2 regions of the Solibacillus sp. FSL H8-0523 genome follow, and region 2 is predicted to be linked to the other one. Evidence: predicted binding sites of a transcription regulator. Region 2 holds the regulator's gene; the other holds the start of a gene.
The links. The regulator Rex, encoded in region 2, represses fermentation and respiration genes when NADH is low (regulators of the CRP and FNR family bind a similar motif). The targets are predictions, from matches to a motif close to TTGTGAAATATTTCACAA.

Region 1: a site for Rex is predicted at 7,403-7,420, ahead of NSQ62_RS08520 (DUF1641 domain-containing protein). Genes of this name have one in related genera too.

Annotation. Positions count from the first base shown of each region.
Region 1 is NZ_CP150291.1:1,716,829-1,728,050, reverse strand. Features, by position in the region: gene NSQ62_RS08565 (DUF2621 domain-containing protein) at 1-316, shown strand, start outside; gene NSQ62_RS08560 (cytochrome c biogenesis protein CcdC) at 512-1,003, opposite strand; gene NSQ62_RS08555 (response regulator) at 1,028-1,396, opposite strand; gene NSQ62_RS08550 (cytochrome c biogenesis protein CcdA) at 1,452-2,162, opposite strand; gene NSQ62_RS08545 (hypothetical protein) at 2,301-2,678, opposite strand; gene cbpA (cyclic di-AMP binding protein CbpA) at 2,852-3,493, opposite strand; gene NSQ62_RS08535 (hypothetical protein) at 3,614-4,942, opposite strand; gene NSQ62_RS08530 (hypothetical protein) at 4,957-5,574, opposite strand; gene NSQ62_RS08525 (NAD(P)/FAD-dependent oxidoreductase) at 5,700-6,887, opposite strand; gene NSQ62_RS08520 (DUF1641 domain-containing protein) at 6,926-7,348, opposite strand; gene rarD (EamA family transporter RarD) at 7,952-8,851, opposite strand; gene NSQ62_RS08510 (hypothetical protein) at 9,112-9,561, opposite strand; gene NSQ62_RS08505 (hypothetical protein) at 9,583-9,864, opposite strand; gene NSQ62_RS08500 (hypothetical protein) at 9,869-10,993, opposite strand; gene NSQ62_RS08495 (ABC transporter ATP-binding protein) at 11,166-11,222, opposite strand, start outside.
Region 2 is NZ_CP150291.1:3,823,294-3,834,515, forward strand. Features, by position in the region: gene NSQ62_RS19090 (type II CAAX endopeptidase family protein) at 1-65, shown strand, start outside; gene tatC (twin-arginine translocase subunit TatC) at 162-983, opposite strand; gene tatA (twin-arginine translocase TatA/TatE family subunit) at 1,001-1,222, opposite strand; gene NSQ62_RS19105 (redox-sensing transcriptional repressor Rex) at 1,323-1,955, opposite strand; gene NSQ62_RS19110 (ABC-F family ATP-binding cassette domain-containing protein) at 2,108-4,048, shown strand; gene NSQ62_RS19115 (hypothetical protein) at 4,094-4,480, opposite strand; gene tsaD (tRNA (adenosine(37)-N6)-threonylcarbamoyltransferase complex transferase subunit TsaD) at 5,044-6,057, opposite strand; gene rimI (ribosomal protein S18-alanine N-acetyltransferase) at 6,057-6,500, opposite strand; gene tsaB (tRNA (adenosine(37)-N6)-threonylcarbamoyltransferase complex dimerization subunit type 1 TsaB) at 6,500-7,204, opposite strand; gene tsaE (tRNA (adenosine(37)-N6)-threonylcarbamoyltransferase complex ATPase subunit type 1 TsaE) at 7,201-7,653, opposite strand; gene NSQ62_RS19140 (hypothetical protein) at 7,782-8,120, opposite strand; tRNA gene NSQ62_RS19145 (tRNA-Asp) at 8,291-8,366, opposite strand; rRNA gene rrf (5S ribosomal RNA) at 8,570-8,685, opposite strand; rRNA gene NSQ62_RS19155 (23S ribosomal RNA) at 8,744-11,222, opposite strand, start outside.

The DNA of each region.
Region 1 (11,222 bases), 2.0 Mb from region 2:
AGACGGGAAATCAGATTTAGATTGGCAAAACATCTACTTAGATAAAACAATTCATCTATGGGGCGATGAGGAAAAGGCGTTACTTGCAGAACTCGTAACCCCAGTGCCAGAGCTGTTTCGTCAAGTAGCGAAGGAAAAGATTGCGGGGAAAATCGGAGAAATTGCACTGGACGAGCATGCTACGAAAATTAATACGGACTTAATTATTCGCGGCTATATTATTGCCTCGCCTAAGCGTGACCATAAGTTTTTACGCAAAAAATTAAAACAAATGCACATCGATACAACACCATACGATCATTTATTTGAAGCTTAAAAGGGATGCGCTGAAATTTTCAGCACATCCCTTTTTTCAAGATAAAGTATAAAATTTTAGCTTTATAACAGTGTCTAGGCTAAAGCGCCAGCCCCTCGGACATTTCGAACCCTCCTGCAAAAGTGGTGGAGCTTTTACTTTTGCGTCAGGTCCTCCAATGTCTGTCGGGGCTTAATGGGCGCTTTAGCACTTTTCTCATGAAATAATTTGTGATTTTTGAAGCTTTTTGAATTTAATGAGCATGCCAATACGCCATGGTAGTAGCATGGAAAACGCTAAAATAAAGAACATACCTGCTAATTCTCCGACATCTAAGCTATCGGCAAATAGCGTTTTCAAAATAATACGGAAAACTAATAATCCCACTAATATAAAAGGAAACGCCTTGGATTGTTTCATATAAATTGCCGACTCACGTACTTCAAATTTCGACGTGGCAATTAAGATGACAGAAAACACTAAGCCTAGTGCGACTGCCTCTACTATTTGCAAGGGCGCTACGCGGAATTCCTCAAAAATAAACATTAATGCACCTGTTGACATCGCAAATGGTGGAATGAGAATTTTTTTCGCACTTACAGGTTTCTTTTGGGCACGTAAGCGAACGAAGAGTGCGAAGGTTCCCATGAATGCGGCCATAATCGTCGTACCAATTATTAAATAGTGAGAAGGGATATTGTCAAACATGATAATCCTCCTCTACAGCTGACTTTAATACGTTAAATTGAGGATGTTAAATGCTACTTCTTTTAATTGTTCGGGTTGAAAAGGTTTTGTAATAAAGTCTTTCGCTCCACTTTCTATGGCAGCCTTGATTTTCTTTTGCTGCCCAAGTGCTGTAATCATAATCACCTTTGCGTCAGGGTCTTTATCAACGATCGTTTTAACGGCATCAATGCCCGTCATAACTGGCATCGTGACATCCATCGTCACAAGATCCGGCTTCAATTGGTCATAAAGTGCGATTGCCTCTTTACCATTCTCCGCCTCACCGACGATTTCAAATCCCCATTCTTTTAACATATTACCGATCGCAACACGCATAAATAACGCATCATCTACAACTAAAACTGTTGGCATGTAGCTCTCACATCACTTTCCTTAGTATACCACGCTAGAAACGTGTTCGAAACAATTAGAATCCAGTAAAACCACCGAAAATCGATGAGAAAATGGTGATGATATATGTGAGCCCATCAAAGAATAATAAAATTCCGACAGCAATCATAATATATCCGCCGACTTTCACGATTTTTTGGCTGTGCTTACGAATCCATTGCATACGAGAAATGAAGAATGAGAGTGTAAAGAACGGAATCGCAAAGCCTAAATAATATGCAAGCATATACCAAATCGCTGAATCAGGATTGGTACCGCCTAGTGCGATAATCGACATTAAAATAGGTCCTGTACATGGTGTCCAGCCTGCTGCAAATGCTAAACCAATAAACACCGAGCCAACGTAGCCAGACGGACGGTTTTTAAATTGGAATTTTCGGTCCTTCATAAGAAAATCTACCTGTAATAACCCTACGATCATGAGACCAAATACGACGATCAATATCGCTCCAATTTGGCGCATAAGGTCCTGGTATTGCCAGAAAAACTCTTGTGCAAGTGTTGTGCCAAAGCCGATTGCAATAAATATGATTGAAAAGCCAAGCAGGAAAAATAATGTATGTAATACTGCGCGTTTTTGCATCATTCCTCGTTCGCTTTTAAGCTCGTCTAACGTCATGCCGGTTATATACGACAAAAACGCAGGATAAAGCGGTAAGGTGCAGGGCGATATAAAGCTTAAAAATCCAGCACCAAACGCTAAGAAGACATTTAAATCTGTATTCATGCTGTTCAAATCTCCTTCATCGTAATGAACTTATCGTACCAAATTTCCAGTCACAATACTTCCATTTGAGATGTGAACATTTTTTGACATATAACCCAGCCTCAGCTAGCCCTCTGTTTCCTGTATAAAGGCACGGTCTTATCGAAGCATATCGATAATGAACAGACTCGAGTAAATAATCGAAGTAAACACAATGACGATAACAATCGTAATCGACTGAAAGCGCAGCAGCCACGTCCAAATACTTCCATCAGGGTGCTTTTCCTTCCATTTCAACGCTGCTTTAAGATTGATAAACCAGCAATGGAGTGTAATCAAAAACGACGGAGCGGTATACATTGTTCCTAAAATAAGGATTTTCTGCAAGGTGCTCGGCGAATACTTGCCGTAACTAATGATGAAATACGGAACAACAAACCAAAAAACCGATGTAAAAACCAGTACAACCGCGACTAAAAAATGAAGCCATAAATAGTCTAGATGCGTTTGACGGAAATATTTTAATGCTGTTTGCATGATCTTCACCCACTTTTAGGCTTACTATTCCCTGCATTTTATGAAGTTAAAACCAAAATAGTGACAATCATTCCGATAACATTTTACTAGAAAAGGCACTACACGTTTTTTCATTCTAATTATTTATAAGTAAAATAAATAAAGCCTCCACAAAAAGTGAAGGCCCTAAAAAATTAGAAGTTTTCTTTATCAAACACTTCGATATCAATAATACGTGCACCTTGCTTAACCATTGCTTGCTCTAATTCGTCGACAGTTGCTTGTTTCGCGCCTTTTGTCAGGGTAATAACTACGCGACGTAAGTATGTAGTGTCGTCGTCTAATGAGAACACACAGTGTAATGGCCATACCTTTTTCACAGCTGTTAGCACTTTGATTAAAATGCCATCTGTATCTGGTAGCGCAATTGTCACTGCACAGCTGCCTGTTCGATAGCCCCACGCCTCTTCTAGTAATTCAAACACCTTAGAGTGCGGGAGAATGCCTGCAAAGTTGCCTTTTGTATCGGTAACCGCTAAATAAGGTAATTGCTTAATTGAATGGAACACCTCGAAAAATGAGCTGTTTTCGTGAACGAATGCATCGCCCTCTTCAGCTAAATTTTTCACCGGCTGCTTCATATCGCCGTCTTTAAGCTTGTACTCTAGTACTTCTACTTTATAAATATTGCCAATAAATTTTCCGCCGTTGTCATCTAACACCGGAATACAACGGAAGCCATTGTCATTTAACTGACCAAGTACGTGAGAAATTGTATCCGATTCCTTAACATAACTAACGTCTTTCTTCTTAACAATTCTTTGTTTCACTAACATAAAATGATACCTCCTCTGATGTCGCTACTTCTATTCTAAAGGTAATCACAGAATTTCGAAAGTTATTTTTTAGAATTTTTAGTATTTTGGTAAAATTCTAAAATAAATAGGGGTAATCCTTCATTTATACAACTCGTAATAAATATACGCATTCGCGAGCTCTAGGCATTTTTCATAGCTGGCTAACCCATTATCCTTATTATTAACACTCGCAAAATACATCGCTTCTAAATCACTAGCTCCCCTCGGATAACGCTGGCGGATAGTCGCAAAAACGGCTTTTACTTCCTCGTCAAATTGCTGTTCTGGCAGTGTGATAACAAAAGATACCGTTGTTTTATTCATGCGCGCAGATAAGACTACGTTTGCAGAAAAGGTTGTAAGCATCTCGTCATTTAGCATATTAATCACATGTTCTACAATACGAGAATCATGTGAAAGTGTTTTAAATTCCACGACTGCTAGCGTATAGCCGGGCTCCGTTAAATCTGAAAAAAGGATCTGCGCTTCCTGCTCAAACGTCTCTCGTGACTCCGAATAGCGATCCTCAAGCAAATGGGATACCTTCTGCTTAAAGTAATTCTCAAGCTTCTGATTAATGGACTCAACCTCGCTTAAATAACGATTGGACGATTGTTCAAAATCATGTGCGCGCTTTTGATTATTTAAAAAAGTGAAACATTCTCTTAATTTTTCACTACAATAAATAATGATGTCCTTATAATGGTTATCGACAACACACGCCATTAACACTTCCTGGAAAGTGATTAGAGCGGCTTTGCATTGTCCCTTGCCAAATAAGATCTCTCCCTTTAACGCTTTAATTTGATACCACATTCTACTTTTTTCTTTAATATTTGGCGAATCCGCAAAGCGTGCCAGCACTTGGTTGGCATAATCAAAGCGTTTGGTTCGGATGGCCATTTCGGCATGAGTGATAATCCGGTAGATAAAGTTTGGCTCATGCTGCGTTTTTTTCAACAAATAAAAAATTGCGGACATTTTACTGATTTCAAAAAGCGTTTCATCCGGGACATGATCTATATTGATATTGCTTATATTATTACCCGTAATGGATATTACCTCATAAATTTGATATTCAAAGGCGATACTTGTTGCTTTTTTATAATAGTTTTTCGCTAACTTTTGATTTAACTGGATATAGTAGCAATGACCAATGATTAAATAGAGCACAGCCAACATTTCTGGACACTGCACGCTAATTGGCTCTTCTATATCATAAAAAAACTGCAAGACTTCATAATGATCCCCAAATAAAATAAAAGGCTCTGAATAATTACCTAACGCCGTCATTAACACCTCACGATTTGACTGCTCAATCGCTTGTATAACCACTTTTTTAAAGCTACTAAACTCCTCTGTTAACGTCTTAAACTGCTGCTCTTTATGCGAATTAAATAATTGCTGAATATCTAGCTGTTTTTCCATATATACCTCCACAATTAGTAAGCTGCTGTATCAAAAAAATCACGTTCGACGAGGGCCATATGATCAATTAATTTTTTCATCTCCTCGATTTTCTGATTAAACTGAGGACATTGAGTATTTGTTAATTCCCTTAGTTCCTTCATAATAATCGTGTCAATTTGTATAAGGCGCTTAGGATAATGCTCATATTCCATAAACCTTTGATCAAATAGGATACGTTTGTTCATCGAAAATTTTTCATAAAAATCAAAGTCCGCCTGTGGTAGATTAGGTAAAATCGTGCGTAAGTGATCTAAATATAAGTTCATTGTAGAAGCTGCAGCAATTAGCGCTCGAATCGTTGAGCCTACCGTTCCCCTTTTTACTCGATCAAAATTTGGGTTTTTCATTGTGTTATCTAATAAATAATGACGCAGTATATAAAAGAGTGCATTTTCCGAATGAACAATCGGTAGTTTATCAAAATAAAAATAAGTCCATAAATCAGCCATACTATACTGTACATAGAGCTTATCGACAAAATCATGGCGGAGTAAATAAAAATAATATTCATACTGATGAAGCTGTTCATAGTTTTTACGTTGCTCTTGTGATAGTAAAAATAGTGCCTCTTGAACATCAAATTGGTTCATAGTATCCACCACCTTCAATTCTTTTATTTGATTATACAAAAAATTCAATCTTTAATAAACTTATTACTACACAAAAAAGGCCAAGAGGAAATGGAATCCCTCTTGACTGTTTTTAGTGCTTTTGATTAATAAGCTAAGCCGAATAACGCTTTAATGTGCGTCATGTAACGGATGTTAGATGCTTCTTTCATTAATGAAGCTGGTAAGCCTACTAATTGTGTATTGTTCGCGCCCACTGTTGCGATACCATCTTTACGTCCTAAAGAACCTAATGTACCAGAGTTTGTGAACTTGAATTCTTTCATGTCGTGACCTAAAACCTGCGCGAAAATGTTGTAACCAGCAATTTCGCCTTGTTGCCATGCTACTTGAGCAGTTGGCGCGTAAGTTGGACGGTCGCCTGGGTTTGGAATGTGTGCAGAAGCATCACCGATTACAAATACGTCTGGATGAGAAGTAGATTGTAAGTAGTCGTTGATTGTCGCTTTACCACGGTCACAGTTTAAACCTGATTCGCCTACTAATGGAAGTGGAGCAACCCCACCAGTCCATACTAATGTGTTGGCAACGATTGGCTCGCGGTCTTTTAATTGAATAACATTACCTTCAACGCCTGTTACAGGAGTAGAAGTGATGAATTCAACACCACGTTTTGCAAGTGAAGTTGTTGCGCGTTCGATTAAGTTGTCTGGGAATACTGGTAAGATTTTTGGACCAGCTTCAACTAACTTGATTTTTAAATCTTCGAATGGAACGCCATATTTAGCAGCTACTTTCGGGAAGTGGTCTACGATTTCACCAACAAGCTCTACGCCTGTTAAACCGCCACCACCGATAACGATTGTTGCGTCTGCTTCATTTTTTGATTTCGCATATTCAGCAATACGTGCTTCGATGTGCTCACGGATTGCGTTTGCTTCATCCACTGATTTTAATACGAATGAGTTTTCCTCTAAGCCTGGGATGCCGAAGAATCCAGTTTGAGAACCTAAAGAAACAACTAATGTATCATAAGATAATGTTTTACCGTTTGATAATTGTACTTCTTTTTTGTCTGCGTTGAAGCTGTTTACTTTCGCGATTTCAAGGTTGATGTCTTTACCTTTGAAGATTTTCTCTAAAGATAATGCAACCGCGCCCTCTTTGATTGTACCACCAGCTAAACGGTGTAATTCAGTAATGATTTGGTGCGTTGGGAATTGGTTTACAACTGTAATGTTCGCTTCTAATGTATTTAAATATTTGCGAGCTGTTTGAGCAGCTAAAACACCAGCAAAACCAGCACCTAAAATAACGATATCTTTTGTTACCATGATAACATCCTCCAATTAAATTAGATTGTGCGAATTAATTATTTGACTTTTTTCTCAGCTGCTACAGCTAAAAATGCGTTAGCAAAACGTAATGCGCCTTGAACTTGTGGGTCTTTTAACATTTTTAATAGGCCAAATACACCAACAGTTTCACTTGTTGCTTCAGCACGGTCTTTTGCTTCGATCGCCGTTTGAGCTAAAGATTTTGCCGTATCTACTACTGGAGTTGCCATTTCAGTTACAGCCGCAACTGTATCATTTTTTAATGTTTCATCCGTTGCTACAGCCGTTGCGAAATCATATGCTTTTGTTAAAAGCGTTGTCATTTCAGCTAACTTTGGTAAGTTGTCCACTAAAGTTGTTAACGAAGCTTGTACCTCTGGCTTTAATAGTTGGTCTAAAACGTCTAATTGCTCTTGTGAAACAGACACTTTTTCTACCTGATTATTCATTTCTGACATAATAACTCTCCTTTGCCAACACTTAATATTTTTTACTTATAAAAGTTTACTCGATTGTTTAAACTTTCACATACCATTCATTAAGCAATGTTAGCACAAACAAACGGTTGTAACAATTAGAAAAACGAAATAATAGAAGGAAAAATCGAATTCAAGAATATTTCGACTTCTCAGCAAAAATTAGGGCGAAACTTTTGATATAATAAACAAATCATTAAACATAAATTAATAAGAAGAAACACTCGAACAGGAGGAAATCTATGCGCACGAACGAAAGGTCTAATCGAGACCCTGATACACGTGAACAGTACGTGATTTTTGAATTTATACGGTTCGGTGTTCGGTATGCTTGCTTTTGTTAGCATAATCGGAATCGGCATCTTTATGCGTGTTGTTTTTAATTAGAAAAGCGCATTCACGCCCTTTAAGCCCCGACAAGCTTTGGAGGGTCTGATTAGAAAGTAAACGATTCACCACTTTCGACGACGGAACCGAAAAGCTCGAGGGGCTGGCGCGAATGCCTAGACACTGCTATGACAGTAAAATTTATACTTACAGAGCTCAAAAATCCCCGTAAGCGAGTGCCTACGAGGAAATGTTGATTTAAATAGCATGTCTTTTGCGTGCTTCGATAAATTTCGACGCCGAGAAAATGAGTACCGCCAGCCAAATACAGCTAAACGTAAACAGTTCCGTCATCGTAAATGGCTCCTTAAAGACAAAAATCCCAATAACTAAGCTCATCGTTGGCGATAAAAACTGAATGAAGCCCATTAAATAAAGCGGAATCTTCTGCGCACCTTTTGCAAATAACACAAGTGGTAGCGCAGTAATAATGCCACTGCCGATTAAAAAGAGGTTCGTTTTCAGATCAACGTTTAAAAACGCAATATCTGTTGTTTGCATTAAATAAATGTAACCGACAATCGCAATCGGTAAAATGAATAGCGTTTCAATTGCTAGTCCACGTGTTGCATCAAGTGGGATTTTCTTTTTAATAACACCATAAAACGCGAAAGTAAGCGCAAGTGTTAATGACACCCACGGAATGGATCCCCCTAAAATCGCTTGATACCCTACCCCAATCGCCGCAATCACAACGGCAGTAATTGTAGCCGCAGACAGCTTTTCCTTAAAGAATAACAGCCCAAACAACACCGAAATGAGTGGATTAATATAATAACCGAGACTCGCCTGTAATAAGTGATCGTTATTGACCGCCCAAATATACACGCCCCAGTTGAGACTAATAATAAGCGACGCGACAAACAACAGCCAAAACTGAAGCTGTTTTCCCCACAGTACCTTAATGTCCGCAAGTAAGTGTTTACTCTGTTTAATAATGAGGATGAATGCTGCGGTAAAAATGAATGACCATATGACGCGCCCCGCTAATATTTCGAGACTCGAAACATGTTGCACCTGTTTCCAATAAAGTGGGATCAGTCCCCACATTAAATAGGCCCCTGCCGCAAACAGGATGCCTTGTTTTTGTTCTGACATTGTTGCACCTTCTATGAATGTAATAGAACTATTATAGATGTCGAATGGTGGGATGTAAATGTTGTTGTTTGGGGAGGAGTAAATGGAAGTGAGTGATACATTAATTGATGGGCTACGGCAAGACAGTAGTATGGCCACGTGGTAAGTGACCATACTACTGTCTTTATTACCGTTTGCGAGACTCACCAATTCAAAGTTTTACTCTCGTCAGAGGTTAAAGAATATGAAAACAAACAGTTTCTCAACCTGACAATTGATTTTTAAAATTTTTTACCCATAAATTTTTCATTAACAACTTTATAAATATCTTTCATTTGAGACTGTATTTTATTATAAAATTCCACTTGATCTTCTCCCAAAATTTCTTTAGATGACATATCAACTAAGAAGTCCTCCATCAATTGACAATTATTTTTTAAACGATTATAAAATTCCTTATCATTGTATAAATAGTATAATGAACTTTGCCTCATACTATTTAATTCATTCACTAATTTGTCAATGTATAGTAGCTGACCATCTGGAGTGATATGAAGATGCTTTCTAGCATTTGGAAGACCTGTTATTAGATATTCTTTATAAATTTCGTTTATATATACTGACTCTAAATTTATTCTATTTAGCTTTATTTCTTTATTATATTGTATAATAGCTACAAATAAGGATACTAAAATTGCTACAATAGCTACAATCAATGCGGCTAAATCCATCTCACTAGTCACCTTCAATTTCTATAAAAGATTTTCTAAAATTAATTTCTTAATATTCGGGATTGAAGAATTAATAATAACCATACTTTCTACTCCACTAATTCCAATATTTTGAACAATTTCTTCGAAAAAACCTTGAATAAATGACGATGCTATAGTATCAATTCTATCTGGAAAAGTGATAGTAATTTCTTTTTTATAATCTATTTCTTCCTTTAATTGCTCTTGAAAAATATATCTACCTAATTGATTTCCGGCTAATTTTGTTATTGTCTTATCAAGATCCAATTCAAAATTATTCATTATTTCATTCCCCCATTTTCATAACAAAATTCAAATTATAAGCTGTTCCAGGCATGTAAGTTTTACTATAGCTTAAGAGCTCTTTTTTAGGAGCATAATTTAAAAAATCATTCTCATCGTTAAATCCAATCCAGCTATCTTCATTATATTTCAAATAATCTTTTTCAAAAAAAACAACTCTATCACCACTTAAAACATAACATAAATAGTCATCTGAGTAATCTTCTAATCTACTTATTAACTTTTTAAGACCTGTACCACCTGTATGCTCTTTACTCATCCTTCCAGAAATCTTATGTTGAAATGAAGCAATATTAAAGAAATCCTTTTCCGTATAATCAAAATCGTAACTCTCACTATGTATAATATATGCTTGCAACAATTTCTCATGCCTATCATTTAACATTTCTTTTTCTTTAATCTTCTCTGCAATTCCGCTACCTAATAATGTATCAGAAAAATTAAGTATAGCAATATTTATTCCATAGTATAAATCTTCCCCTTCTTGCTTCGTAAATGTATCTTCTGTTACATCTAAATCAATTAGGCAGTCAGTTTTTGCGTGTTCAAAGACATTTCCAACAAGTTCAACAATAACTTCGGCTATCGCATCTCTATATTGTTTTATTACATTAAATGGTTTTAAAAAAGAATCTATATCAGTCATTAATTTTGACAATAAAAAACGATCTTTATATTCTTGAAACTTTATAATCCTTCTATAATGAAATTTATAAATTTCACTATTAAATACTTCTATAAACTTTTTTGTTTCATCTTTTTTTGATAATAATGTTAATGGAGAAGATATTATACCTAGCGTACCAATATTTGTTTCCACTTTAAAACCCACATTCACTTTAGTTTTACAATCAACAATAAGATAATTACAAATACATTCAAAAAGAATATAAGTTAATTTATCTTGAAATTTCACTTCACCTAAATTGAAATATATTGGCACTCTATAAAATTTACTTCGTGCTATATTCACAAATTGAATTATATCTTTAATAACATTACCATTAAAATCTGTCCCATCAAATCTGTATTCTAATTTCTTGTTTTCTAGCTTATATCGCTTATTACTTATACCATTTGATGAAAACAAAATCTCATAGTTATCCATTTCTTACCTCCAAAAATATTATATGTTGTTTTTAATATATCTTAATTACAAACTCATTAATACATTATTTCACAATTTCTCCTAAATTTGATGAAAACATCATTTTATAGCTGGTATAATACTTTTTACCAACCAAAAAACGAGCGGTCATCTCAGTGATCCGCTCGCTTATTTATTCTACTATCCTATTCTGCAACAAATACATCTTCTCATACAGCCCTTTTTGCGC
Region 2 (11,222 bases):
CGCACGTATTACTAAACGGCTTCGTCACATTTATACAAATGAATGCCGATAAATTTCAAGTTTAACAACTGAAAAAGCCCTGGAAGTTTTACACTACGTAAAATTTCTAGGGCTTTTGTTGTTTCATAAAAAAAACGCTACCTCAACGATAGCGCTCTCTATTAACTATTTAATTGTTCCATTTGTTTACGCTGTTGTTCAAGTAGCGCTTCTACTTGCAACTCACGCTCACGTTCTTCCTCCGCTAACTGGCGCTCTTTTTCAGCCACTTCATATTTACGATAACCCATACGAGAAATAACAATACTCACCTCATACAAAATAAAGAGCGGAATCGCAATGATGATGTTCGATACTAAATCAGGCGGTGCAAGTAGCACAGAAATGACGATTAATACGAAATACGCGTATTTACGGAACTTAATCATAAGCTTTGGATTAATGAGCCCTAAACGGGACACAAACAAGGTCACCACTGGTAATTGGAATAGAATACCGAACGGCACGATTAGTTTAAGTAAAAATGAGAAAAACTGATTAATACCAATTGTTGGCGTTATTTCTAAATCACCTGACAAATCCATCATAAAACGCATAATAAACGGGAATAAAACAAAGTAGGCAAAGGCCATACCACCAATACCAAGAATAAACGCATAAGGTATGTATTTTAATGTTGCCTTGCGTTCTGTCTCATGCAAGCCTGGCGTAATAAATGCCCATAGCTGATAAAGCAAAATCGGCGATACGATCACTGCCGCGACAATGAAGGTCACTTGTAAATACACAGTTAACGGATCTCCCGGACTGAAGGCATTCAATGTAAAACTCGCAGCAAGATCGCTGCGTTGAATGTATCGTATAATCGGTTTTGCACTATAGAACCCTGCAAAAAGGGCCATGACAAAGAAAATCGCTACAAAAAATAAGCGCTTTCTCAGTTCTTCCATATGTTCAACAACGGTTAATTCTTGTGGATTCATACTAAGACATCCTTAATTTACTTAACGTCTGTTTTTTCGTTATCTTTATGTTCAATGACCGATTTCTTCGTCGTGTGATCATCTTCGTCATCTGTTAATCCTTTAGTGGCACTACGGAATTCACGTAAAGTCGAACCCATGGCACGGCCTAAAGATGGTAATTTTTTTGGACCAAAAATCAATAATGCAATCAAACCGATGATAATTAGGCTTACAGGTGTAATCGCACTTAAATGCATTTCCACTATAGCCACCTCCTCTATTATTATGTACATTTTACAGTAATTAACGATAAATTGCCATTTATGGTAATGTGAACAATTTGTTACTAATTTGTTATTAATCTGAATTTCGTACTAAATAGATGAGCGCTTGCAGCTCTACCGATAAATCAATATTCATTACTTTAATCGAATCTGGTACCGATAGACGCACTGGTGTGAAGTTTAAGATGCCTTTTGCATTCATATTCGCTAGACGGTCTGTCATCATTTGCGCCGAGCGTGAAGGTACCGTTAAAATAGCTAATTCCGCGCTAAACTCCTCATACATTTCCTCTAAACGATCTGGATGAAAGACAGGGATATCGCTAATCATCGTTCCTTCAAAAGGTGCCTTTGAATCAAATGCCACGACAATACGTGTATTGTGGTTTTTTTGGAAATTGTATTTTAATAAGCCATTCCCTAAGTTCCCGACCCCAATTAGCGCGACATTCATCGCCTCATCCTGATCTAAAGTTTGACGGAAAAATTCGATTAAATAGGGCACATCATAGCCATAGCCCTTCTTACCGAGTGCACCAAAATAAGAAAAATCACGGCGAATCGTAGCCGAATCTATTTTCATTGCATCACTTAATTCCTGTGATGAAATGCGTTTTTTACCTTCATTTGCAAAGTTTTTTAAAAATCGATAATACAGAGGAAGTCTTTTCGTTGTTGCTTGTGGAATTTTTGTTTCTGGTTTCACACATTCTCCTCCTACTTACAATTGGAAATCGTTTTCAAGCCTTAAGTTTAAGCAAATTAATCTTACTAAACTACTAGCCTCAAGTAAAGTATCCATCGTTGCACGCCGCGTGTCCATCCTTTAAACTAAATAGTAGAAACTGAGGTGTAAACATGATTGTCCTACAAGTAAATCAATTATATAAATCCTTCATTACCGATGAAATTTTAAGCGGCGTCAAACTTGAAGTTCAACACCGTGACCGCGTGGCATTAGTAGGCCGCAACGGTGCTGGGAAATCCACATTATTAAAAATTATCGCTGGTCAAATGAGCTATGACTCAGGCGAAATTATTATTCCAAAAGATGTTCGTGTTGGCTATTTAGAGCAGCATGCTGGCATTGATTCAGCTTTATCTATTTGGGACGAAATGATGACAATTTTCGATAACTTGCGCATACAAGAGCAAACACTACGTCAACTCGAACAGCAAATGGCTGACCCGAACGTTTACGAAAACAGCGAAACATACGGTCGCGTGATGGCAGAGTATGACCAAATACAACATGATTTCAAAGATGCAGGTGGCTATCAGTACGAGGCCGACACACGCTCTGTCCTACACGGGATGCAGTTTTTCCCTGCCGACTATGCCTTGCCCATCCAATCATTATCCGGTGGTCAGCGTACACGCTTAGCACTTGCAAAACTATTACTATCAAAGCCTGATTTACTAATCCTAGATGAGCCCACAAACCACTTAGATATTGAAACATTGTCTTGGTTAGAAAGTTATTTAAAGGGCTATGACGGCGCGATTTTAATCGTTTCACATGACCGTTACTTCTTAGACCAAGTCGTGTCTACCGTTTACGAGGTATCACGTACAAAGGTTAGTAAGTATGTCGGAAACTACAGTGCCTACTTAGATGAAAAGGCAAAAAATTACGAGCGTGATCTAAAAATGTATGAGCGCCAAATGGATGAAAAGTCTAAACTTGAAACATTTGTTCAAAAAAACTTAGCCCGTGCATCGACAACAAAAATGGCGCAATCTCGTCGTAAAGTATTAGAAAAAACAAATTGGATGGATTCTCCTGATGGCGATGAAAAAAGTGCAAACTTCGGATTTTCTATCGAACGCCAAAGCGGAAATGACGTATTATCAATCGATGCATTAGCAATCGGCTACCCCGACAAAGAAATCTCATCGAATATTACGATGCGCGTATTCCGCGAAGACCGCATTGCATTAGTCGGTCCAAACGGTGTCGGCAAATCGACCTTACTAAAAACCGTTGTGAAAGATTTAGCCGCATTTTCAGGGGAGATTCGCTATGGTACTAATGTTCAAATCGGCTACTACGATCAGGAGCAAGCAAAGCTCCATTCCAACAAGCCCGTGTTAAACGAGTTATGGGATGAGTGGCCTTTAATGAACGAAAAAGATATTCGCAGTATTTTAGGGAATTTCTTATTTAGTGGTGATGACGTATCAAAATCAGTCAACTCGTTATCCGGCGGTGAAAAAGCCCGTTTAGCTTTAGCCAAACTCATGATGCAAAAATCAAATTTCTTAGTGCTAGATGAGCCGACCAATCACCTTGACTTAGACAGCAAGGAAATTTTAGAAAATGCATTAATCGATTATCCTGGCACACTGCTATTCGTTTCGCATGACCGTTATTTCATAAACCGAATTGCAACAAAGGTTGTAGAATTGTCTGGTACAGGCTCATTTGAGTATTTAGGGGACTATGATTACTACGTAGAGAAAAAACAAGAGCTTGAGGAATTAGCTGCGATGAAGGCTGCTGCAACAGGTTCAAAATCACAAGAGCCTAGCCCGCAAACAAAATCAACGTCTACGATTGATAAGGATGCAAAAAAACGCGAACGTCAAATTCGTCGCGCTATTGAAGATATCGAAAAGAATATGGCAACCCTTGATGAAACAATCAAACAATACGAGGCACAGCTCTGCGATCCAGCAGTTTTCTCGGATCACGAAAAAACGTTAGCAATCCAAACAGAGCTATCACAAACAAAAGATCAGCACGAGACATTCGAAATGGAATGGCTTGAACTCAATGACGAATTAGATCAATTATAAAAATAAGGAGAACGCTCACACAATTATTGTGGCGTTCTCCTTTTATTATTTCACATGAAAGCTTTTTAACATTTGTAGTTTTTGATAGGCCGTATAGGCACCGTAAATCCAACCAAAGAACACAAGTGTTAGTAATGCTACAACCGTATTTACCATAGCAATAATTGGCTGCCACGGCGAATTTGCTTTTTGTGCCCGAAATGGCTGCCTCGCCCCAATACGGATACTCTGAAAAACATCAATCATCTGGCTTCTACCATATACAAGTGCCAGCGGATAAAAAATTAAAGCCAAAATAACAAAGATTCCTCCAAACGAGGCCAAAAAGAGCCCGTTGCCAGACCAGCTCAGTAAATACAACACACCGATGAGTAACGCTCCCCCTATAACAAGTAGCGTAATCATTTTATTACGCTCCTTCAAGTAATTCATGAAAAACACCTCCGTCATCAGTCATTTTTACACTATACCCTTTCTGAAGGGAATTCTTACATTTCACTTTACTATTGTATGATACTAATGAATCCTTTATTTCCAATTAACGATTCGACATATATATAGGTCAATATGCTAATTTCCGACAAAAAAGCCTACAAATTTATACACAATTCAAATTCAGTCATATCAACATATCAACAGTGTTTTCCACATTATCCACAACTAAAATGAATTTTATTCACATGCAGTTGTGAAAAAACAGCCACTATATATAGATAAATCACATTTTACCCACAGGTTATCCACAGTTTGTGTATAAGTACGCATGTTCGCACCTTTTTTAAAATATTAATTTCAGTTTCTGTGGATAATTTTCTGAAAAATTGTGCATTAAATAAAAATTTGTTATAAAGCACATTTTCATATCATAAAATACAATTTACGACTATTTTTTATTATTCTAAAAAATCGGTACTCCTAGCTGTTCCAACTACCTAGAACAAAAAAGCATGATGCGCCGGAAAATTAATTTCCAGTTCACCATGCTTAGTAAGCTGTTATTTCCAGCTTATTAGTTCCATTCCGGGACGACCATTCATCGCTAAATTTCCACGAACACCCGCTTCATACATTTGGTAGGCAGCTGCACCAATCATCGCAGCATTATCTGTGCATAATTTTAAAGGCGGTACATAGAATGGAATACCCTCGTCTTTAAACGCAGCTTCAAGTGCCGTACGTAAACCTTTATTTGCCGATACACCGCCAGCAGCAATAACTTGCTTTACGCCAAACTCACGCGATGCACGTACAGTTTTCGCTGTTAATACTTCTACAACACTGTCTTGGAAGCCTTTTGCCACTTGCTCAGGAATAATTTCTTCACCACGTTGATCCATATTGTGCTTATAGTTAATGACTGCCGATTTTAAGCCACTAAAGCTAAAATCATACGAGCCTTCTTCTAGCCACACACGTGGGAATTTCACCGCTTCTGTCGCTTCATGAGCTAAACGGTCAATATGCGGTCCACCTGGATACGGCATGTTTAATACACGTGCTACTTTATCGTATGCTTCACCTGCTGCGTCATCCCGTGTTTCACCAATTACTTCAAATGAACCATGCTCACGCATCAATACAAGCTCTGTATGGCCTCCTGATACTACTAAAGCCAGTAATGGAAACTCCATCGGCTGCACTAAATTGTTCGCATAAATATGTCCTGCAATATGATGCGTGCCGATTAACGGTAAACCATGTACAAAGGCAAATGCTTTTGCGGCGTTAATGCCGATTAACAAAGCGCCCACTAACCCTGGACCTTCTGTTACCGCTACAGCTGTTAATTCATTCGGTGTCATATTTGCTTGCTTTAGTGCCTCTTCTAATACAATCGTCACCTGCTCGACATGATGGCGTGATGCAATTTCTGGTACAACCCCGCCAAAGCGCTTGTGACTTTCGATTTGTGATGACACAACGTTTGAGATTATTTCCGTGCCATTTTTAATGATTGCTGCTGCTGTTTCATCGCAGCTTGTTTCAATTGCTAATATATAATTGTCCATTATAAATTCACCCACATGACTAACGCATCTTCTTGGTTATCCGTATAGTAGCCTTTACGAATGCCACCGTCTTGGAATCCAAGCTTGCGATATAAATTTTGCGCAACCGTATTTGTTACGCGTACTTCTAAACTCATCGTATCCATATTCGCTTCCTTAGCAACACGAATCGCCTCACGCATTAACGCTTCACCTAGACCTTGTCCGCGAACCGCTTCGACAACTGCTACATTGGTAATTTGCGCCGCATCCACAACAAGCCACACACCACAAAAACCAACTAATTCACCGACTTCATTTTCAGCTACTAAATAATGCGAAAACTTATTTTCGTTGACTTCGTAATAAAACGAATCTAACGTCCACGGTGTCGGAAATGTTGCGAGCTCAATGGCATGAACTGCCGGAACATCTTCTAATGTCATTTTACGATAATGTACCATTATTGTTGCTCCTTTTTCTGTTCCTTAATCCAGTTCGCCTCTGCTTCTGCAATACGGCGATACTGTGGTACAAATGCATGCACAGCATCCACTGAAGGCAGCTCCTGATTTTGCGCTAACGCAATAAGCTCCGCAGCACGTGGTAAGTCCAGCGTAAATGATGCACGCACAGCACGGTCTCCTAATACTTCTTTGATTTTTTCAAAGTAAATGTCAACATCAGTTCCTACGAACATTACAGGACGATTTAACGCATCGAGCTTTGTTAATAGGCCGTCAATATGATCGTGATAATCTTCAATAACCGTCTCCTGTGTTAAACCTTCATACACACCAGCATATACATTTTGACGACGTGCATCAAACAGTGCACATACTGCGTCACTAGACACACGCGCATTCGCTGCAAGCACTTTTAAGCTCGACACACCAACTAACGGCTTTTGCAGTGACCAGGCTAATGTTTTTGCTAATGTTACCCCAATACGCACACCCGTGTACGATCCGGGTCCTTCTGAAACCGCAATCGCATCTAGTTCAGCCGGAGTAACACCTGCTTTTTTCATAACCTCTTCAACAGCCGGCATTGCACCCACTGAATGTGTTAATTTAATATTTTGTACTACCTCTGCAACTACTTTACCGTCCTTTACAACTGCGACAGATAGTGGCGCATTTGCTGTTTCAATTCCTAACCAAATCATTTTAGTAACTCCTCACATAAGCGCACATATTTCTCGCCCATTGGTTTAAATAAAAACTTACGACTCGTATCATCAATACGTGTAATTTCAATTGCCAAACGCTCTTTTGGCAAATCTTCTTCAATTAAATGCGCCCACTCTACAACTGTGACCGCATCGCCATAAAAAATTTCATCCCATCCTAAATCCTCATCGCTATCTTCTAAACGATAAACATCCAAGTGATTTAACGGAATTCGACCCTCATATTGCTTCATAATCGTAAACGTCGGACTATTCACGTTACGTTTAATTCCTAAGCCCTTTGCAAAGCTTTGCGTAAACGTTGTCTTACCAGCGCCTAAATCGCCTTCTAATGTAATTGTATATTGTGGCGCTACTAGCTCCGCCAATTTTAAAGCAAGTGCCTGTGTTTCCTCTAATGCGTATACTTGTTTTTCAAATATCATATTGTGCTTCCTTCCACAAAAAAGTCCATTACTTCTAGTTTACTTGAAGTAACGCAATTGTTCAAAATGTATCACTTATTTATACATAACAAAAAGCCCTATAAGCAAGTTGCCTATAAGACTTCTCTTTACCTTGTTGAATTTCCTCGGCGCTCCACGATTTCCTTTTTCGTCAACTTATCTTTTTTAAATGTAAGCATATACCCCTGTGTCAACAGCAGCTCATCATTCCATTCGTACACGCCTTTTTCTAGTTCCGTACCCGCCCCACCCGCAATTCGTACTACTTCCATGTAAGACATGCCTTCTTTTACTTGTTCATATTCTTGTTCATTCATATATTTTTGCCAGCTATGTGCATTACTCTCTTCAATCGCCAAAATTTCATCTTTGCAAGCTGTCATCATAATAAGTAGCAAGAAGATGAGACAAATAGCTGGGTACACGCTTAACCCATTTTTATTCATCAACACTCCCCCTTAACAACATATGAAAATTTTCCCTCAAGGTACGTGTTCAAAACATTTGAAAAACCTTGAAACAAACTACATTACTTAACTATTATTATTTACGAGTATCTTCTTAAGCATAAAAAAAGCAATTCGCCTTCGCGAATTACTTGAATAGTTAATTTAAATGGCGGTCCCGACCGGGATCGAACCGGCGATCTCCTGCGTGACAGGCAGGCATGTTAACCGCTACACCACGGGACCATTTATTATTTTCTCTATTGGACACTATTTATTCTATCAGAAATCAACTTATGAGACAACTACTTTTTTAAAATACGTTTTTTCTCTCTTAAGCTATTATTATCTAAATTAATACTCCGTAGGGATCGAAAAGCTCGAAGAGCTGGCGCTTTAGCCAACAATGCGAACAAAAAAACCACTGATTTCTCAGTGGTTTTGCGTGTGCGAAGCGACGTCCTACTCTCACAGGGGGAAACCCCCAACTACCATCGGCGCTAAAGAGCTTAACTTCCGTGTTCGGTATGGGAACGGGTGTGACCTCTTTGCCATCATCACTTCACTATTGAAAGAATTATTCTTTCAAAACTGGATAAACGTTTCATTGATGTTCATAAATTGTGGTTAAGTCCTCGACCGATTAGTATTCGTCAGCTCCACACATCACTGCGCTTCCACCTCGAACCTATCTACCTGATCGTCTTTCAGGGGTCTTACTTACTTGCGTAATGGGAAATCTCATCTTGAGGGGGGCTTCATGCTTAGATGCTTTCAGCACTTATCCCGTCCACACATAGCTACCCAGCGATGCTCTTGGCAGAACAACTGGTACACCAGCGGTGTGTCCATCCCGGTCCTCTCGTACTAAGGACAGCTCCTCTCAAATTTCCTACGCCCACGACGGATAGGGACCGAACTGTCTCACGACGTTCTGAACCCAGCTCGCGTACCGCTTTAATGGGCGAACAGCCCAACCCTTGGGACCGACTACAGCCCCAGGATGCGATGAGCCGACATCGAGGTGCCAAACCTCCCCGTCGATGTGGACTCTTGGGGGAGATAAGCCTGTTATCCCCGGGGTAGCTTTTATCCGTTGAGCGATGGCCCTTCCATGCGGAACCACCGGATCACTAAGCCCGTCTTTCGACCCTGCTCGACTTGTAGGTCTCGCAGTCAAGCTCCCTTATGCCTTTACACTCTACGAATGATTTCCAACCATTCTGAGGGAACCTTTGGGCGCCTCCGTTACTCTTTAGGAGGCGACCGCCCCAGTCAAACTGTCCGCCTGACACTGTCTCCTACCCCGCTAAGGGGCATGGGTTAGAAGTTCAATACAACCAGGGTAGTATCCCACTGACGCCTCCTCCGAAGCTGGCGCTCCGGGATCTCTGGCTCCTACCTATCCTGTACAAGTTGTACCAAAATTCAATATCAGGCTACAGTAAAGCTCCACGGGGTCTTTCCGTCCTGTCGCGGGTAACCTGCATCTTCACAGGTACTATAATTTCACCGAGTCTCTCGTTGAGACAGTGCCCAGATCGTTACGCCTTTCGTGCGGGTCGGAACTTACCCGACAAGGAATTTCGCTACCTTAGGACCGTTATAGTTACGGCCGCCGTTTACTGGGGCTTCAATTCGCAGCTTCGCTTGCGCTAACCACTCCTCTTAACCTTCCAGCACCGGGCAGGCGTCAGCCCCTATACGTCACCTTACGGTTTTGCAGAGACCTGTGTTTTTGCTAAACAGTCGCCTGGGCCTATTCACTGCGGCTCTCTCACGCTTGCACGCTAACAGAGCACCCCTTCTCCCGAAGTTACGGGGTCATTTTGCCGAGTTCCTTAACGAGAGTTCTCTCGCACACCTTAGGATTCTCTCCTCGACTACCTGTGTCGGTTTGCGGTACGGGCACCTCTCACCTCGATAGAGGCTTTTCTTGGCAGTGTGAAATCAGGAACTTCGTCCATACGGACTCGTCATCACAGCTCAATGTTAAAGTATGCGGATTTGCCTACATACACACCTTACTGCTTGAACACGCGCAACCAACGGCGTGCTTACCCTATCCTACTGCGTCCCCCCATTTCTCAAACGGTGAGGAGGTGGTACAGGAATATCAACCTGTTGTCCATCGCCTACGCCTATCGGCCTCGGCTTAGGTCCCGACTAACCCTGAGCGGACGAGCCTTCCTCAGGAAACCTTAGTCATACGGTGGACGGGATTCTCACCCGTCTTTCGCTACTCATACCGGCATTCTCACTTCTAAGCGCTCCACCAGTCCTTCCGGTCTGACTTCAACGCCCTTAGAACGCTCTCCTACCACGCATCCATACGGATGCATCCACAGCTTCGGTGAATCGTTTAGCCCCGATACATTTTCGGCGCAGCGTCACTCGACCAGTGAGCTATTACGCACTCTTTAAATGATGGCTGCTTCTAAGCCAACATCCTGGTTGTCTAAGCAACGCCACATCCTTTTCCACTTAACGATTACTTTGGGACCTTAGCTGGTGGTCTGGGCTGTTTCCCTCTTGACTACGGATCTTATCACTCGCAGTCTGACTCCCGTGTATAAATATCTGGCATTCGGAGTTTGTCTGAATTCGGTAAAGCGAGATGCCCCCCTAGTCCAAACAGTGCTCTACCTCCAGTATTCTCAATCACGAGGCTAGCCCTAAAGCTATTTCGGAGAGAACCAGCTATCTCCAGGTTCGATTGGAATTTCTCCGCTACCCACACCTCATCCCCGCACTTTTCAACGTGCGTGGGTTCGGGCCTCCAGTAAGTGTTACCTCACCTTCACCCTGGACATGGGTAGATCACCTGGTTTCGGGTCTACGACCACGTACTAATTCGCCCTATTCAGACTCGCTTTCGCTGCGGCTCCGTCTTCTCAACTTAACCTCGCACGTAATCGTAACTCGCCGGTTCATTCTACAAAAGGCACGCTATCACCCATTAACGGGCTCTAACTACTTGTAGGCACACGGTTTCAGGATCTATTTCACTCCCCTTCCGGGGTGCTTTTCACCTTTCCCTCACGGTACTGGTTCACTATCGGTCACTAGGTAGTATTTAGCCTTGGGAGATGGTCCTCCCGG